2 regions of the Pantoea sp. SM3640 genome follow, and region 2 is predicted to be linked to the other one. Evidence: predicted binding sites of a transcription regulator. Region 2 holds the regulator's gene; the other holds the start of a gene.
The links. The regulator PhoB, encoded in region 2, activates phosphate uptake and scavenging genes when phosphate is short. The targets are predictions, from matches to a motif close to CTGTCATAAAACTGNCNNAT.

Region 1 (7,308 bases), 1.2 Mb from region 2:
CTCCTCCAGCAAATACTGGCCTACCCCGCGTCGCCGGGTGACATCGCGCACCGCCAGCCGGTGAACCTTGCCGTGGATGCCGGAAATTTCCAGCTGCAAACCCGCCAGCAGGCGGTCGTTAAAACGCGCCGCGTAAAGACGATGAGACTCACTCAAACCCTGTTCCAGTTTTTCCATCTCCAGATCCGGCCAGACTTTGCCAAGATCGATGCGGTCCTGCGGCGTCAGCGCAGTCAGGCGCTGGATAGTGAGCTTCATAACAAAAACCTCTAAAAAAGGGGAAAGTGTAGCGAAAGTATACAACCAGAGGGCCACCACATTTTCATCAATAAAACAGGTCAAAAGATGGCCTGGATGCCAGGATAACAGTAGTAAACCTGGATAGCGGGCGATCAATCCAGCATAACACGCTGGCAAAGTGGTCATAAACCGGCCGTTGCATCCAGTGTATTATGCTGTTTAACCCGGTCAATTCTGAATGTGTCAGTTGATTTACAGAAGAAACTTCCTGTTTAATAACCTGAAAAATAAAGCCTTATTACTAATAAATGTCAGAAAAGTACGCTAACTCATTCATCATTAATCAGTTTTCGACTTTATCTGGCAACGCAAGCACTCACAACATACACGACAAAACAAATGGGGTAGTCAGGATGAAAATGAAAGGTCGCGCATTACTGGCGGGATGTGTAGCACTGGCGATGAGCCATGCGGCGCTGGCTGAAGATATCAAAGTGGCCATTGTCGGCGCAATGTCGGGTCCGGTGGCGCAGTACGGCGACATGCAGTTCGCCGGTGCAACGCAGGCGATTGAAGATATCAATGCCAAAGGCGGCGTTAACGGCAACAAGCTGGTGGCGGTGAAATATGACGACGCCTGTGATCCGAAACAGGCGGTTGCGGTCGCGAACAAGGTGATTAACGACGGCATCCGCTACGTCATCGGCCACCTTTGCTCTTCCTCCACCCAGCCGGCGTCTGACATCTATGAAGATGAAGGCGTGCTGATGATCACCCCGGCCGCGACCGCACCTGACCTGACTTCCCGTGGCTATAAACTGATTATGCGCACCACCGGCCTCGACTCCGATCAGGGGCCGACCGCCGCGAAATACGTAATGACCGAGCTGAAACCGCAGCGTATCGCTGTGGTGCATGACAAACAGCAGTATGGCGAAGGCCTGGCGCGCTCCGTGCAGGAGAGCCTGAAAAAGCAGGGCGCCAATATCGTAATGTTTGAAGGGATCACCGCAGGCGATAAAGATTTCTCTACGCTGGTGGCCCGCTTCAAGAAAGAGAACGTCGATTTCGTCTATTTCGGCGGTTACTACCCGGAAATGGGGCAGATCGTGCGTCAGGCGCGCGCTGCGGGTCTGAAAACTCAATTTATGGGACCAGAAGGCGTGGGTAACGCCTCGCTGTCGAACATCGCCGGTGCAGCCTCTGAAGGCATGCTGGTGACTCTGCCGAAACGCTACGACCAGGTTGAAACCAACAAACCGATTGTGGACGCGCTGAAAGCGAAGAAACTGGATCCGACCGGCCCGTTCGTCTGGACCACCTATGCAGCACTGCAGTCGCTGGCAACCGGCATGGAGCGCAGCAAGAGCGCAGAGCCGGACGCTATCGTGAAAAACCTCAAGGAAGGCGCTGCGGTCCCAACCGTGATGGGCAACCTGAACTGGGATGAGAAGGGCGATCTCAAGGGCTTTGAATTCGGCGTCTTCAAATGGCATGCCGATGGCACCTCGACCGCTGTGAAATAAACCAGGCTGTTTTGTGGTGAGCGGGAAGCCGGATAACCGGTTTCTCCTGACCAGCGACACGAACGCCTGGTGCCCGTTTGCCAGGCGTTTTTTGTACCCCGATCGCCTGCGATCGGTTAAGTAAGGGTCAAGGTATGTCCGAGCAGTTCCTCTATTTTATTCAGCAGATGTTTAATGGTGTGACCCTGGGAAGCACCTACGCGCTGATCGCCATCGGTTACACCATGGTTTACGGCATTATCGGCATGATTAACTTCGCCCACGGCGAGGTTTACATGATCGGTAGCTATGTCTCCTTTATCGTGATTGCCGCCCTGATGATGATGGGCATCGACACCACCTGGCTGATGATTGCAGCTGGCTTTGTGATGGCAGTCATTATCTCCAGCGCTTACGGCTGGAGCATTGAGCGCGTCGCCTACCGGCCTGTGCGTTCATCCAAGCGCCTGATTGCGCTGATCTCCGCCATCGGGATGTCGATATTCCTGCAAAACTACGTCAGCCTGACCCAGGGGTCACGCGACCTGGCGCTGCCGAGCCTGATCACCGGACAGTGGACGGTAGGCGAGAGCAACGGTTTTGCCGCGACCATCTCTACCATGCAGATTGTGATCTGGGTGGTGACCTTCCTGGCGATGCTGGCGCTGACCACCTTTATCCGTTACTCCCGCATGGGCCGCGCCTGTCGCGCCTGCGCAGAAGACCTGAAAATGGCCAGCCTGCTGGGGATTAACACCGACCGCGTGATCTCGCTGACCTTTGTGATCGGTGCCGCGATGGCGGCAGTGGCGGGCGTATTACTGGGCCAGTTCTACGGTTCGATTAATCCCTTCATCGGCTTTATGGCGGGCATGAAAGCCTTCACCGCTGCTGTGCTGGGTGGGATTGGCAGTATTCCGGGTGCCATGATTGGCGGCCTGGTGCTGGGGATTGCTGAAGCGCTGACTTCTGCGTATCTCAGCACGGAATATAAAGATGTGGTTTCGTTTGCCCTGCTGATTGTGGTGCTGCTGGTGATGCCGACCGGGATTCTGGGTCGTCCGGAGGTCGAAAAAGTATGAAGACCTCTTTTATCAACGCCCTGATCTCCTCCCTGATGCTGCTGGTGCTCGCCACCTTCTTTATGGGACTGCGCCTGAATCTGGACGGCACGAATCTGGTGGTGCAGAACGCCGGTAGCGTGCGCTGGAACTGGATCGCCGCAGGCTGTGCGGTGGTGTTTCTGTTCCAGCTGCTGCGTCCGATCTGGCAAAGCGGCCTGAAGAAAATCTCTGGTCCGGCGCTGGTGTTGCCTGGTCTGGATGGCTCGACGCCGAAGCAGAAGCTGGTGATGGCGGTGCTGATTATCGCCGCGGTTGCCTGGCCATTCCTGGTGTCACGCGGCACCGTCGATATCGCTACCATGACGCTGATCTACGTGATGCTGGGTCTGGGCTTAAACGTCGTCGTCGGCCTCTCTGGCCTGCTGGTACTGGGTTATGGCGGCTTCTACGCCATCGGCGCTTATACTTTTGCGCTGCTGAACCACTATTACGGTCTTGGCTTCTGGCAGTGCCTGCCGCTCTCTGGCATGGTTGCGGCGCTGTTTGGCCTGCTGCTGGGCTTCCCGGTACTGCGACTGCGCGGCGACTATCTGGCGATTGTGACGCTGGGCTTCGGTGAGATCGTACGTATTCTGCTGCTGAACAATACCGCCCTGACCGGCGGGCCAAATGGCATCAGCCAGATCCCGAAACCGACGCTGTTTGGTCTGGAGTTTGGCCGTACGCCGCGTGAAGGCGGCTGGGATACTTTCCACAACTTCTTTGGGCTGAAATACGATCCCAGCGACCGCATCATCTTTCTCTACCTGGTGGCGCTGCTGCTGGTGGTACTGACGCTGTTCGTGATCAACCGGTTGCTGCGGATGCCGCTGGGCCGCGCCTGGGAAGCGCTGCGCGAGGATGAGATTGCCTGCCGTTCGCTGGGCCTGAGTCCGACCCGCATCAAGCTGACCGCCTTTACCATCAGTGCCGCATTTGCGGGCTTTGCCGGTAGTCTGTTCGCGGCGCGTCAGGGCTTTGTCAGTCCGGAGTCCTTTACCTTTGTCGAGTCCGCCTTTGTGCTGGCGATTGTGGTACTGGGTGGGATGGGCTCGCAGTTTGCGGTGATTCTGGCCGCCATTCTGCTGGTGGTATCACGCGAGCTGATGCGCGATCTTAATGAGTACAGCATGCTGGTGCTGGGTGGCCTGATGGTGTTGATGATGATCTGGCGTCCGCAGGGATTATTACCGATGAAGCGTCCGCATCTGAAGCTCAGAGCCGCTAAAAAAGGAGAACAGGCATGATTCAGCCTTTATTAGCCGTTGAAGGCCTGATGATGCGCTTCGGCGGTCTGTTAGCCGTGAACAATGTGGCACTGGAGCTGCGTCCGCAGGAGATCGTTTCACTGATTGGCCCCAACGGTGCCGGTAAAACCACCGTGTTCAACTGCCTGACCGGCTTTTACAAGCCCACCGGCGGCACGATCAAATTGCGTGAGCAGCATCTGGAAGGGCTGCCGGGCCAGAAGATTGCGCGGATGGGCATCGTGCGCACTTTCCAGCATGTGCGCCTGTTCCGTGAGATGACGGTGATTGAGAACCTGCTGGTCGCGCAGCATCAGCATTTGAAAAGCGGCGTATTTTCCGGCCTGCTGAAAACCCCGGCGTTTCGCCGCAGTGAGAGCGAGGCGCTGGATCGTGCGGCGACCTGGCTGGAGCGGGTGGGTCTGCTGGATCTGGCAAACCGTCAGGCGGGTAATCTGGCCTATGGTCAGCAGCGTCGGCTGGAGATTGCGCGCTGCATGGTGACGCGCCCGGAGATCCTGATGCTGGATGAACCGGCAGCGGGTCTTAACCCGAAAGAGACCCATGAGCTGGACGCGCTGATTGCGGAACTGCGTGGCGAACACAAGGTGTCGGTGCTGCTGATTGAACATGATATGAAGCTGGTGATGGGTATTTCTGACCGTATTTACGTGGTTAATCAGGGAACGCCGCTGGCTAATGGAACGCCGGAGGAGATTCGTAATAATCCGGATGTCATTCGTGCCTATTTAGGAGAGGCCTGAGATGGCAAATGCGATGTTAACCATTGAGAACGTCAGCGCTCACTACGGCAAAATTCAGGCGCTGCACAACGTCAGCCTCTATATCAATCAGGGCGAAATTGTCACCCTGATTGGCGCTAACGGAGCCGGAAAAACCACGCTGCTGGGCACGCTGTGCGGCGAACCGCGCGCGACCCAGGGCACTATCACCTTTGATGGCAAAGCGATTACCGACTGGCAAACGGCGCGCATTATGCGTGAAGCAATCGCCATCGTGCCAGAGGGACGGCGGGTGTTTTCGCGCATGACGGTGGAAGAGAACCTGGCGATGGGCGGCTTTTTTGCCAGCCGCCCGGAGTATCTGACGCGGATTAAGCGCGTGTATGAACTCTTCCCGCGGCTGGAGGAGCGTAAAATCCAGCGCGCCGGAACGATGTCAGGCGGCGAACAGCAGATGCTGGCGATTGGCCGTGCGCTGATGAGCCAGCCGCGCCTGCTGCTGCTGGATGAGCCGTCGCTGGGACTGGCACCGATCATTATTCAGCAGATCTTCGACACCATTGAGCAGTTGCGCAGTGAAGGGATGACGATTTTCTTGGTGGAGCAGAATGCGAATCAGGCGCTGAAGCTGGCGGATCGGGGCTATGTGCTGGAGAACGGGCATGTCGTGCTCGAAGATAGCGGTGCAGCTCTTCTCTCCAACGAAGCCGTCCGCAGCGCGTACCTCGGCGCTTAACGTTTAGAGGCCTGGCTTACTTGCCATTTCGACACCGGGCAGTGCTCGCATTCCTCACGTACTCCAGTACGCTCCGGATGCTGTGCGCTGGCCGGTGCCGAACTGCCTGCGACGCCGACGGCCTTTAGTGTTGGTTTGAGTGGTAGTGTCGATGGCCTTTACATTTGCGCAAAAGCACGGACAAGCGCTGCTATTGCCCGAGGCCGTTGCAGCTTATGGTAATAAATTCGACGTAGTAATGATGTGTAGCCGCTCAGACTGCTGACAAAACCAAATCAGGGTGAATCTGGCCGCAACAAATAAACTCAACGCGCAGGGAACACGGTCAGAAGAGGAAAGCGTCCCGCGCCATGGACGGCGCGGGCCGAGCATGTCATGGATGACGGATTTTGCGTCTTTCCGATCTGACCGTGTTTCCTGTGCATGCTCAGTCTTACAGCAACCTGGCTAGATTTTGTCCACAAAGTAGTGCTGCTCCGCCCTTCCTCTCTTTCGCCTGTCACCCCGCTGTCATCTGCCTGTTATTAATCCGTCATTTCCTCGTGTCATGTTACTTCGCGAACCAGAAATCCGTGATTTCACGCGTATTTACCTGCACAGGAAAATTCTATGTCCGTCGTTACCTTTCGTCGTAGCCTGATGAGCGTGCTGCTCGGTCTGACGCTCAGCAGCCATGCCATGGCCGCCACTGAGATCCCCTTCTGGCACTCTATGGAAGGCGAGTTAGGCAAAGAAGTGGATTCGCTGGCACAGCGTTTTAACGAGACGCATCCCGATTACAAAATTGTTCCGACCTACAAAGGTAACTACGAGCAGAGTCTGGCGGCAGGGATTGCGGCCGTGCGCAGCGGTAAAGCGCCTGCGGTGCTGCAGGTCTATGAAGTCGGTACGGCGACCATGATGGCCTCTAAGGCGATTGTGCCAGTGCATCAGGTTTTCAAAGATGCCGGCATCCCCTTTGATGAAAAACAGTTCGTACCCACGGTGGCGGGCTACTACAGCGACAGCAAAGGTCAGCTGATCTCTCAGCCGTTTAACAGCTCGACGCCGGTGCTCTACTACAACAAGGACGCCTTCAAAAAAGCGGGTCTGAACCCGGATCAGCCACCGAAAACCTGGCAGGAGCTGGCGACCGATGCCGCGGCACTGCGCAAAGCGGGCATGAGCTGTGGTTACGCCAGCGGCTGGCAGGGCTGGATCCAGATCGAAAACTTCAGTGCCTGGCATGCTCTGCCGGTGGCGACGGAGAACAACGGATTTGACGGCCTCGACGCGGTGCTGGAGTTCAACAAGCCGGTGCAGGTTCGTCATATCGACCTGCTGGAAGCGATGAATAAGAAAGGTGACTTCACCTACTTTGGCCGCAAAGATGAGTCCACCGCCAAGTTCTACAACGGCGACTGCGGTATCACCACCGCTTCATCCGGTTCGCTGGCCGATATCCGTCATTACGCTAAATTCAACTTCGGCGTCGGCATGATGCCGTATGACGACACCGTACCGAATGCGCCGCAGAACGCCCTGATTGGTGGTGCGAGCCTGTGGGTGATGAAAGGCAAAGATGCGGCAACCTATAAAGGCGTGGCCGAGTTTATGCAGTTCCTGTCTAAACCGGAAATCGCCGCGGAATGGCATCAGAAAACCGGCTATCTGCCGATCACCACCGCCGCCTACGAGCTGACGAAACAGCAGGGCTTCTACGACAAAAATCCGGGAGCAGATATCGCGACCCGC
Region 2 (7,308 bases):
TGTGCAGCGCTTTGCTGCGCGACGGCTCGCTCATCACCGAGTCATTCATCATCTCCAGATAGCCCTGCAGCACGGTGAGCGGCGTGCGTAACTCATGGCTGACGTTGGCAAAGAAGTTGCGGCGCGCCCCTTCCAGCTGATGCATCTGCGTCACATCACGCGCCACCAGAAGCCACTGCCCTTCGCTATAGGGCATGACGCGGAATTCCATGTGAAGTTTGTTGTTCAGCACCAGCGTCAGCGGCTTGTCAAAATCGCGCTGGCGCAGATAGCGGGAGAACTCCGGGTAACGCAGCAGATTGAGGATATTCTGGCCATTATCTTCCGGCCAGCGCAGGCCCAGATGCTGCTGCGCCAGGCCGTTACACCAGAAAATAGTGCCCTCTTCCGTGGTCAGGATCACCGCATCCGGCAGCGATTCGGCCCCGCTGCGAAAACGCTTAATCAGATTACCGAGTTCACGCCGCCGCCGCCGGTTGCGCAGCTGCATCTGGTAAAGCCCATAAAACAGCGGTTCCCAGCTGGCACGCCCGGTCGGTGGCGTCATGGTGCGGTCGAGCCACAGCCAGTGCGACAGCCGCATCAGATTGTGGAAATGCCACAACAACACCATGACCACGCTCAGCAGCAGCCACCAGGGCAGGCCGCCAAACAGCAGACCCAGCAGCGCCGCAGGCAGACAGGCCAGCAGCAGTTCTGTCAGTAATCTCTTCCAGGAGAGGCGTTCCAGCACGGTAAAGGCTCCGTTTAGTAGCGGGCAGAGAAACGATACCCTGTTCCACGGACGGTTTGTACCATGCGATCGTGGCCGGAGACTTCCAGCGCTTTACGTAAACGGCGAATGTGAACATCGACAGTGCGATCCTCCACATACACATTGGTGCCCCAGACGTGGTTCAGCAGCTGTTCGCGGCTGTAGACACGCTCCGGGTGCGTCATAAAGAAGTGCAGCAACTTATATTCGGTGGGGCCCATCTCCAGCGGCGTGGTTTCGGACATCACGCGATGTGAGGAGGGATCCAGACTCAGCCCCTGCATCTCAATCACCTCTTCCACTGCCATCGGCGAAATGCGGCGCATTACCGCTTTGATCCGCGCCATCAGCTCTTTAGGTGAAAACGGCTTGGTAATGTAATCATCGGCGCCCACTTCCAGGCCACGTACCCGATCTTCCTCTTCGCCGCGCGCGGTCAGCATCATCACCGGGATATCGCGGGTCATCGCCTCGCGCTTCAGATGCTTGATAAACTGAATCCCGCTGCCACCGGGTAACATCCAGTCCAGCAAAATCAGATCGGGCCAGGGTTCAATCAGCTTGCCAACGGCGCTGTCATAATCTTCCGCCTCGATTGGCTGATAGTCGTTCTGCTCCAGAACAAAACACAACATTTCACGGATGGGGGCTTCATCCTCCACAACCAAAATGCGCTTAGCCATTATTACTCCTGCTGATTATGACGGCTGTCACTGAGATTCGCGGCGCCATTATGCGTCAGATTTGTGACACTTTTATGAAAAACATAACCTGCCTGTAACCTCACTGGTAATCATTTATGACAGCGCAGCGACATTTTTTTGCTTTGGCCGCAGAGCCAGTATAATCGCCCGGCGAATCACAACGGCAGGGACTCATCATGCGCATCATTCATACTGCGGACTGGCATCTGGGGCAGTTCTTCTACAACAAAAGTCGGGCGGCGGAACATCAGGCGTTTCTCGACTGGCTGTTGATCCAGATTGAACAGCATCAGGTGGATGCGCTGATTATTGCAGGCGACCTGTTTGATACCGGTACGCCGCCCAGCTACGCCCGCGAGATGTTTAACCGCTTCGTGGTGGCACTGCAGCCTGCGGGCTGTCAGCTGATTGTGCTGGCGGGTAACCACGATTCCGTGGCAACGCTGAATGAGTCACGCGAATTGCTGGCCTGCCTCAACACGCGGGTGATCGCCACCCCGCAGGCGCAGGATGATGTGCTGCTGCTCAACACCCGCCAGGGCGAGCCGGGCGCGCTGCTGTGCGCCATTCCCTATCTGCGCCCGCGCGATATCCTGCGCAGCCGGGCGGGTCAGTCGGGACGCGACAAGCAGACCTCGCTGCTGGAGGCGATTGCCCACCACTATCAGCAGCGTTTTGCCGCCGCCCAGGCGCTGGGCTATGCGCTGCCCGTCATTGCTACCGGGCATCTCACCACCGTTGGCGTCAGCCAGAGCGATTCAGTGCGTGACATCTATATCGGCACGCTGGATGCGTTTCCCGCCAGCGCGTTTCCCGCTGCTGATTATATTGCGCTCGGCCATATTCATCGCGCCCAGCGCGTGGCGGGCAGCGAGCATATCCGCTACAGCGGCTCGCCGATTCCGCTGAGCTTTGATGAGCTGGGGACTGAAAAAAGCGTCTTCCTGCTGGAGCTGGCGGCCAGCGGCCTGCAGTCAGTCACGCCGCTGATGGTGCCACAGGCGCAGCCGATGCAGGTGCTGAAAGGGTCGCTGGCGCAGATAGCGGAACAGCTAAATGCCTTCAGTTCGGCAGAGCAGGAAAAACCGACCTGGCTCGATATCGAAGTCACCACTCAGGAGTACCTCAGTGATCTGCAACGTCAGGTCGAAACCCTGACCGCTACGCTGCCGGTCGAAGTCTTGCTGCTGCGCCGCAGCCGTGAACAGCGGCAGCAGAGCCTGGCGCGGCTCGACAACGAAACGCTGAGTGAGCTGAAGGTGGAAGAGGTCTTTGCCCGCCGCCTGGCGCTGGATGAGGAGCTGCAACCGGCGCAAATCGACGAGATGACCACGCTGTTTCACCAGACGCTGGCCGCCATGGAAGAGACCCAATGAAGATCCTTACGCTACGGTTTAAAAACCTCAATGCCCTGCGCGGTGAATGGTTCATCGACTTCCGCGCCGAACCCTTTGCCAGCAACGGCCTGTTTGCGATAACCGGGGCCACCGGAGCCGGTAAAACCACCTTGCTGGACGCCATCTGCCTGGCGCTCTATCACCAGACGCCGCGCCTGGGCGCGATTTCCCAGAGCCAGAATGCGCTGATGACCCGCGACTGCGCAGAATGTCTGGCTGAGGTCGAGTTTGAGATCAAAGGTGAAGCCTGGCGCGCTTTCTGGAGCCAGAACCGCGCGCGCGGCACCGCTGACGGCAAGCTACAGGCGCCGCGCGTTGAGCTGGCGCGCTGTGACGACAACACCATTGTTGCCGATAAGGTCGGTGACAAGCTGAAGCTGATCGAAACCCTGTCAGGTCTTGATTTCGAACGCTTCACCCGCTCAATGATGCTGTCACAGGGACAATTCGCCGCCTTTCTCAACGCGAAAGCCAGTGAACGCGCCGAACTGCTGGAGGAGCTGACCGGCACCGAAATTTACGGCCTGATTTCCGCAGCCATCTACGAGCGTCATAAAGAGGCGAAAACCCAGCTGGATTTGCTGCGCAGCCAGGCGGGAGCGATGGCGCTGCTGGATAGCGATGCCCGCGACGCGCTGCAACAGCAGTTTAGCGATCTGACCAGGGCTGAACAGCAGCTCAGCGCGGATTATCAGCAGGCGCAGCAACAGCAGCAGTGGCAGCAACAGGCACAGCAGTTACAGCAGGAGAGTGCGCAGGCTGAAGCGGCGCTACAGCAGGCACAGGCCGCGTCACAGGCGGCTGAAACCGACCGCCAGCGGCTGGCTCGCAGCGAACCGGCTGAAAAACTGAGGATTAAACTGCAGCAGCGTGACACATTGCGCAGTGAACAGCAGCAGGCTGAGAGCCGCTATCAGCAGCTTACCGCGGCGCAGCAGCAGGCGCAGAACCAGCAGCAGCAGCATCAGCAGAATTATGCGGCCGCTCAGACCGCCCGCCAGCTGGCGCAGCAGGAACAGCAGCAGCAGGAGAACCTGCTGACGGAACAGGTGCTGCCGCTGGATCAGCACATCACGACGCTGCAGCAACAGCTTGCAGAGCAGCAGCAGGAAAATGCCCGGCAGCAGCAGCATGCCGACCAGACCCAGGCCAGCCTGACGCAGCAGAAGCAGCAGGTCGCGGCCTGGCAGCAGGCGATTGCCGAACAGCATCAGTTACGCGAGCAGCTGGCCGATCTGGCGCACTGGGGCGCTTCGCTGCCGGTATGGCAGGAGAACTTTGCCCTGCTGGCACAGCGCGAGGCGACACTGGCGGGACTGACGCAACAGCGCGAACAGCAGCAGCAACAGATCGATGCGCAACAGGCGAAACAGCAACAAGAGGCACAACAGGCACTGCCGCGCCAGTTGTCAGATCAACAGGCCCGCCAGGCGCTGTCGCAGGCGGAGCAGGTACTCACTTCGCTTCAGGAGCAGCATCCGCCTGCCGCACTGCGGCAGGCATTAAGCCAGTTGCAGAACAGCCGTCCGGCGCGTCAGCAACTGCTGCTGCTCTCAACGCAGTGGCAGCCGCTGCACCAGCAGCTGGGCCAGCGCCAGCAAAGGCTGAGCGCGCTGGAAAAAGCGCATCAGCAGAGTGAAGCGGAACTCCAGAGCCTGCGCGAGACGTGGAAACGCGAAAAACAGCAGCTGGATGATGTCGAAAAAATCTGCGCGCTGGAGCAGCAGATTGTCGACCTCAGCGATTACCGCGCCCGGCTCACCGCCGATCAGCCCTGCCCGCTGTGCGGCTCCTGCACCCATCCCGCCGTTGAGGCCTACAGCACACTGGAAGTGAGTGCTAACCAGCAGCGCCGGGCTGCGCTGCAGCAGCAAACCGAGGCACTGCGTGAAGCGGGCACGGCAAAAAATGAACAGCTGAAGCAGTCAGTAGTGCAGCAGCAGGCCCTGCGCGATGAAATCGCCGGGATGCAGCAACAGCTTGAGCAGCTTGAGCAGCAATGGCAGGCGCTGAGCGGTGAGCTGGCACTTACCATCCCGCTTGCCGATCGCGAGGCCTTAGCCACGTGGCAGCAGCAGCAAAGCGACCGTGAAAGTCAGCTTGAGCAGCAGCGACAGGCTCAGGAGGCCGCTGAACAGGCGCGTCAGGCTGCGAAAGATCACCATCTTCAGCAACTACAGGCCTGGCAGCAGCACCAGCAGGCCGAACAGCTGGCGCAGCAGTCGCTGACCAGCCTGCAACAGGCACTGGATGCGCTGCAACAGCGTCAGCAGCAGGAACAGCAGGCCTGGGAGCAGTTGCAGAGCCGTCTGGAGCAGCAGTTCAGCGCGCACCATCTTGCCCTGCCCGATGCTGCCGATCGCGATGCGTGGCTGGCGGAGCAACAGCGGCGCTGGCAGCGCTGGCAGGAAAGTGAGCAGTTGCTCGCTAACCTGCAGCCGCAGCTGTTAAAAGGGGAAACCCAGCTCACTGCCCTGCAACAACAGGCAGAGCAGGAACAGCAGCAGCTCGCCACCCGTCAGCAGCAGCAGCAGCAGAGCCAGGCGCAGCTCAGCGAAATGCGTCGTGCCCGTCTGGCGCTGTTTGGCGATCGCGATGTCGCCAACGCCCGTCAGCAGCTGCAGGCCCGCGTTCAGCACGCTGATGAACAGCTGGCACAGCAGCTCACCGCCCTGCAGCAGGCGCAGGCCGAGGTCAGTCGCCTGCAGGGTGAGCTGTCGGGGCTGGAAAATCAGCGTCAGACGCTCAGCGGCAAACTGGCAGAGGCGGAAAGCACGCTGCAGCAGGCACTGGAGAGCGCCGGATTTATCGATGAAACCAGCCTGCGCGCGGCGCTGCTGGATGAGCAGACTGCGCTGCAACTGCGTCAGCAGCTGCAGCAGCTCGATCAGCAATGCCAGCAGCAGCAGGCGCGACTAGCGGATCTGCAGCAGCGGCTCAGCGTTCATCAGCAGGCGAAACCCGATGCGATGCCGGAATCCGCCGAAGCACTGGCGCAGCAGCTGGAGCAGTTACGGCTGGCCCTGCGCGACAACGCCAGCCAGCAGGGTCAGATTCAGCAGCAGCTGCACAGCGACGCCAGCCTCCGCGCCCGACAACAGAGCCTGATGACGCAGATTGAACAGGATGGTGTGGTGCTGGCGCAGTGGAGCCTGCTCAACGATCTGATCGGCTCCGCCAGCGGCGATAAATTCCGGCGCTTCGCCCAGGGGTTAACGCTGGATCATCTGGTAGCGCTTGCCAACCGTCAGCTCGATCGGCTGCATGGCCGTTATCTGCTGCAGCGCCGGGCGCAGGATCTGCTGGAGCTGGATGTCGTCGATACCTGGCAGGCCGACGCGGCTCGCGATACCCGCACGTTGTCAGGTGGCGAGAGTTTCCTGGTCAGTCTGGCGCTGGCGCTGGCGTTATCGGATCTGGTCAGCCACAAAACGCGCATCGAATCGCTGTTTCTGGATGAGGGGTTCGGCACGCTGGATGCCCAGACGCTGGACACCGCGCTGGATGCCCTCGACGCGCTGAACGCCAGCGGCAAAACCATCGGGGTGATCAGCCACGTGGAAGCGATGAAAGAGCGTATCCCGGTGCAGATTAAAGTGCGCAAGATGAATGGATTAGGGTACAGCCAGCTGGAATTGCCGCAGGGATAACGGGCGCCAAAGCGCCCGTTTGAGTCTGATCAGCGGGTGCTGACGACTTTGTAGCGAGGGCCGGTAAGTAATCCGCCCTGCTCGTTCTGTGACAGCAGACGATTGCTGGTCAGTCCGGCCACGGTATGGGCTTTGTCAGTGACGTTGTCGGAAATCTGCTTGATCGCCGCGCTGACCAGAATACCAATCACGCCGTTGTTGTTATTATTGCCCTGATCATTGTCGGTAGCGGTAGCGGAACCCTGCCAGATCTCTTTGCCGCTGCGTAAATCCACCAGCCGTGCTTTGGCGGTCACGGTGGTCACGCTGTCGATCACCCGATAGCTGCTGCCATAGTCGCTGATCGAGATATAGAGCGCGCTGTCGGCGTGGAAGATCTCATTCAGACGTTTCGCGCTGACCGCCTGGGCGTCGCTGGCGCTGGTCAGGCCGTTCTGCTGAAAGGTCTCTTCAACCACCGCCACCGGGAAGACGTAGTAACCGGCTTCGGCCAGCGGACGCGTCACCAGCGAGTTCAGGCTGTGAGCGGCGTTGATATCCGGCGAGGTGTTAGCGGCAGGCAGCACCAGAATCGAGGCAGGCTTGCTGGCACGAAACGCAGTGTAGTCGTACGGTTTTTTTGGCTGCGCACAGCCAGTCAGCAACAGCACCATCAGCGCGCCGCTCAGGGCAATCCATTTTTTCACTGTACCACTCCTTGTTTTTTACTCATCAGAAAATCCATGTAAGGTGCTGATTCGGGGAACAGCTGCTTCTCGGTGGCGAACTGACCAAACGCTTTATTGGTATCACCGGTTTTAGCG

Region 1: the regulator PhoB is predicted to act here: its motif matches at 6,093-6,112, upstream of ugpB (sn-glycerol-3-phosphate ABC transporter substrate-binding protein UgpB).

The regions. Positions count from the first base shown of each region.
Region 1 is NZ_CP064872.1:142,237-149,544, forward strand. Features, by position in the region: gene panM (aspartate 1-decarboxylase autocleavage activator PanM) at 1-258, opposite strand, end outside; gene IV493_RS00650 (branched-chain amino acid ABC transporter substrate-binding protein) at 654-1,766, shown strand; gene livH (high-affinity branched-chain amino acid ABC transporter permease LivH) at 1,901-2,827, shown strand; gene IV493_RS00660 (high-affinity branched-chain amino acid ABC transporter permease LivM) at 2,824-4,095, shown strand; gene livG (high-affinity branched-chain amino acid ABC transporter ATP-binding protein LivG) at 4,092-4,859, shown strand; gene livF (high-affinity branched-chain amino acid ABC transporter ATP-binding protein LivF) at 4,861-5,574, shown strand; gene ugpB (sn-glycerol-3-phosphate ABC transporter substrate-binding protein UgpB) at 6,184-7,308, shown strand, end outside.
Region 2 is NZ_CP064872.1:2,912,285-2,919,592, forward strand. Features, by position in the region: gene phoR (phosphate regulon sensor histidine kinase PhoR) at 1-733, opposite strand, end outside; gene phoB (phosphate response regulator transcription factor PhoB) at 748-1,437, opposite strand; gene sbcD (exonuclease subunit SbcD) at 1,635-2,834, shown strand; gene IV493_RS13665 (AAA family ATPase) at 2,831-6,505, shown strand; gene IV493_RS13670 (DUF799 domain-containing protein) at 6,535-7,191, opposite strand; gene IV493_RS13675 (DUF4810 domain-containing protein) at 7,188-7,308, opposite strand, start outside.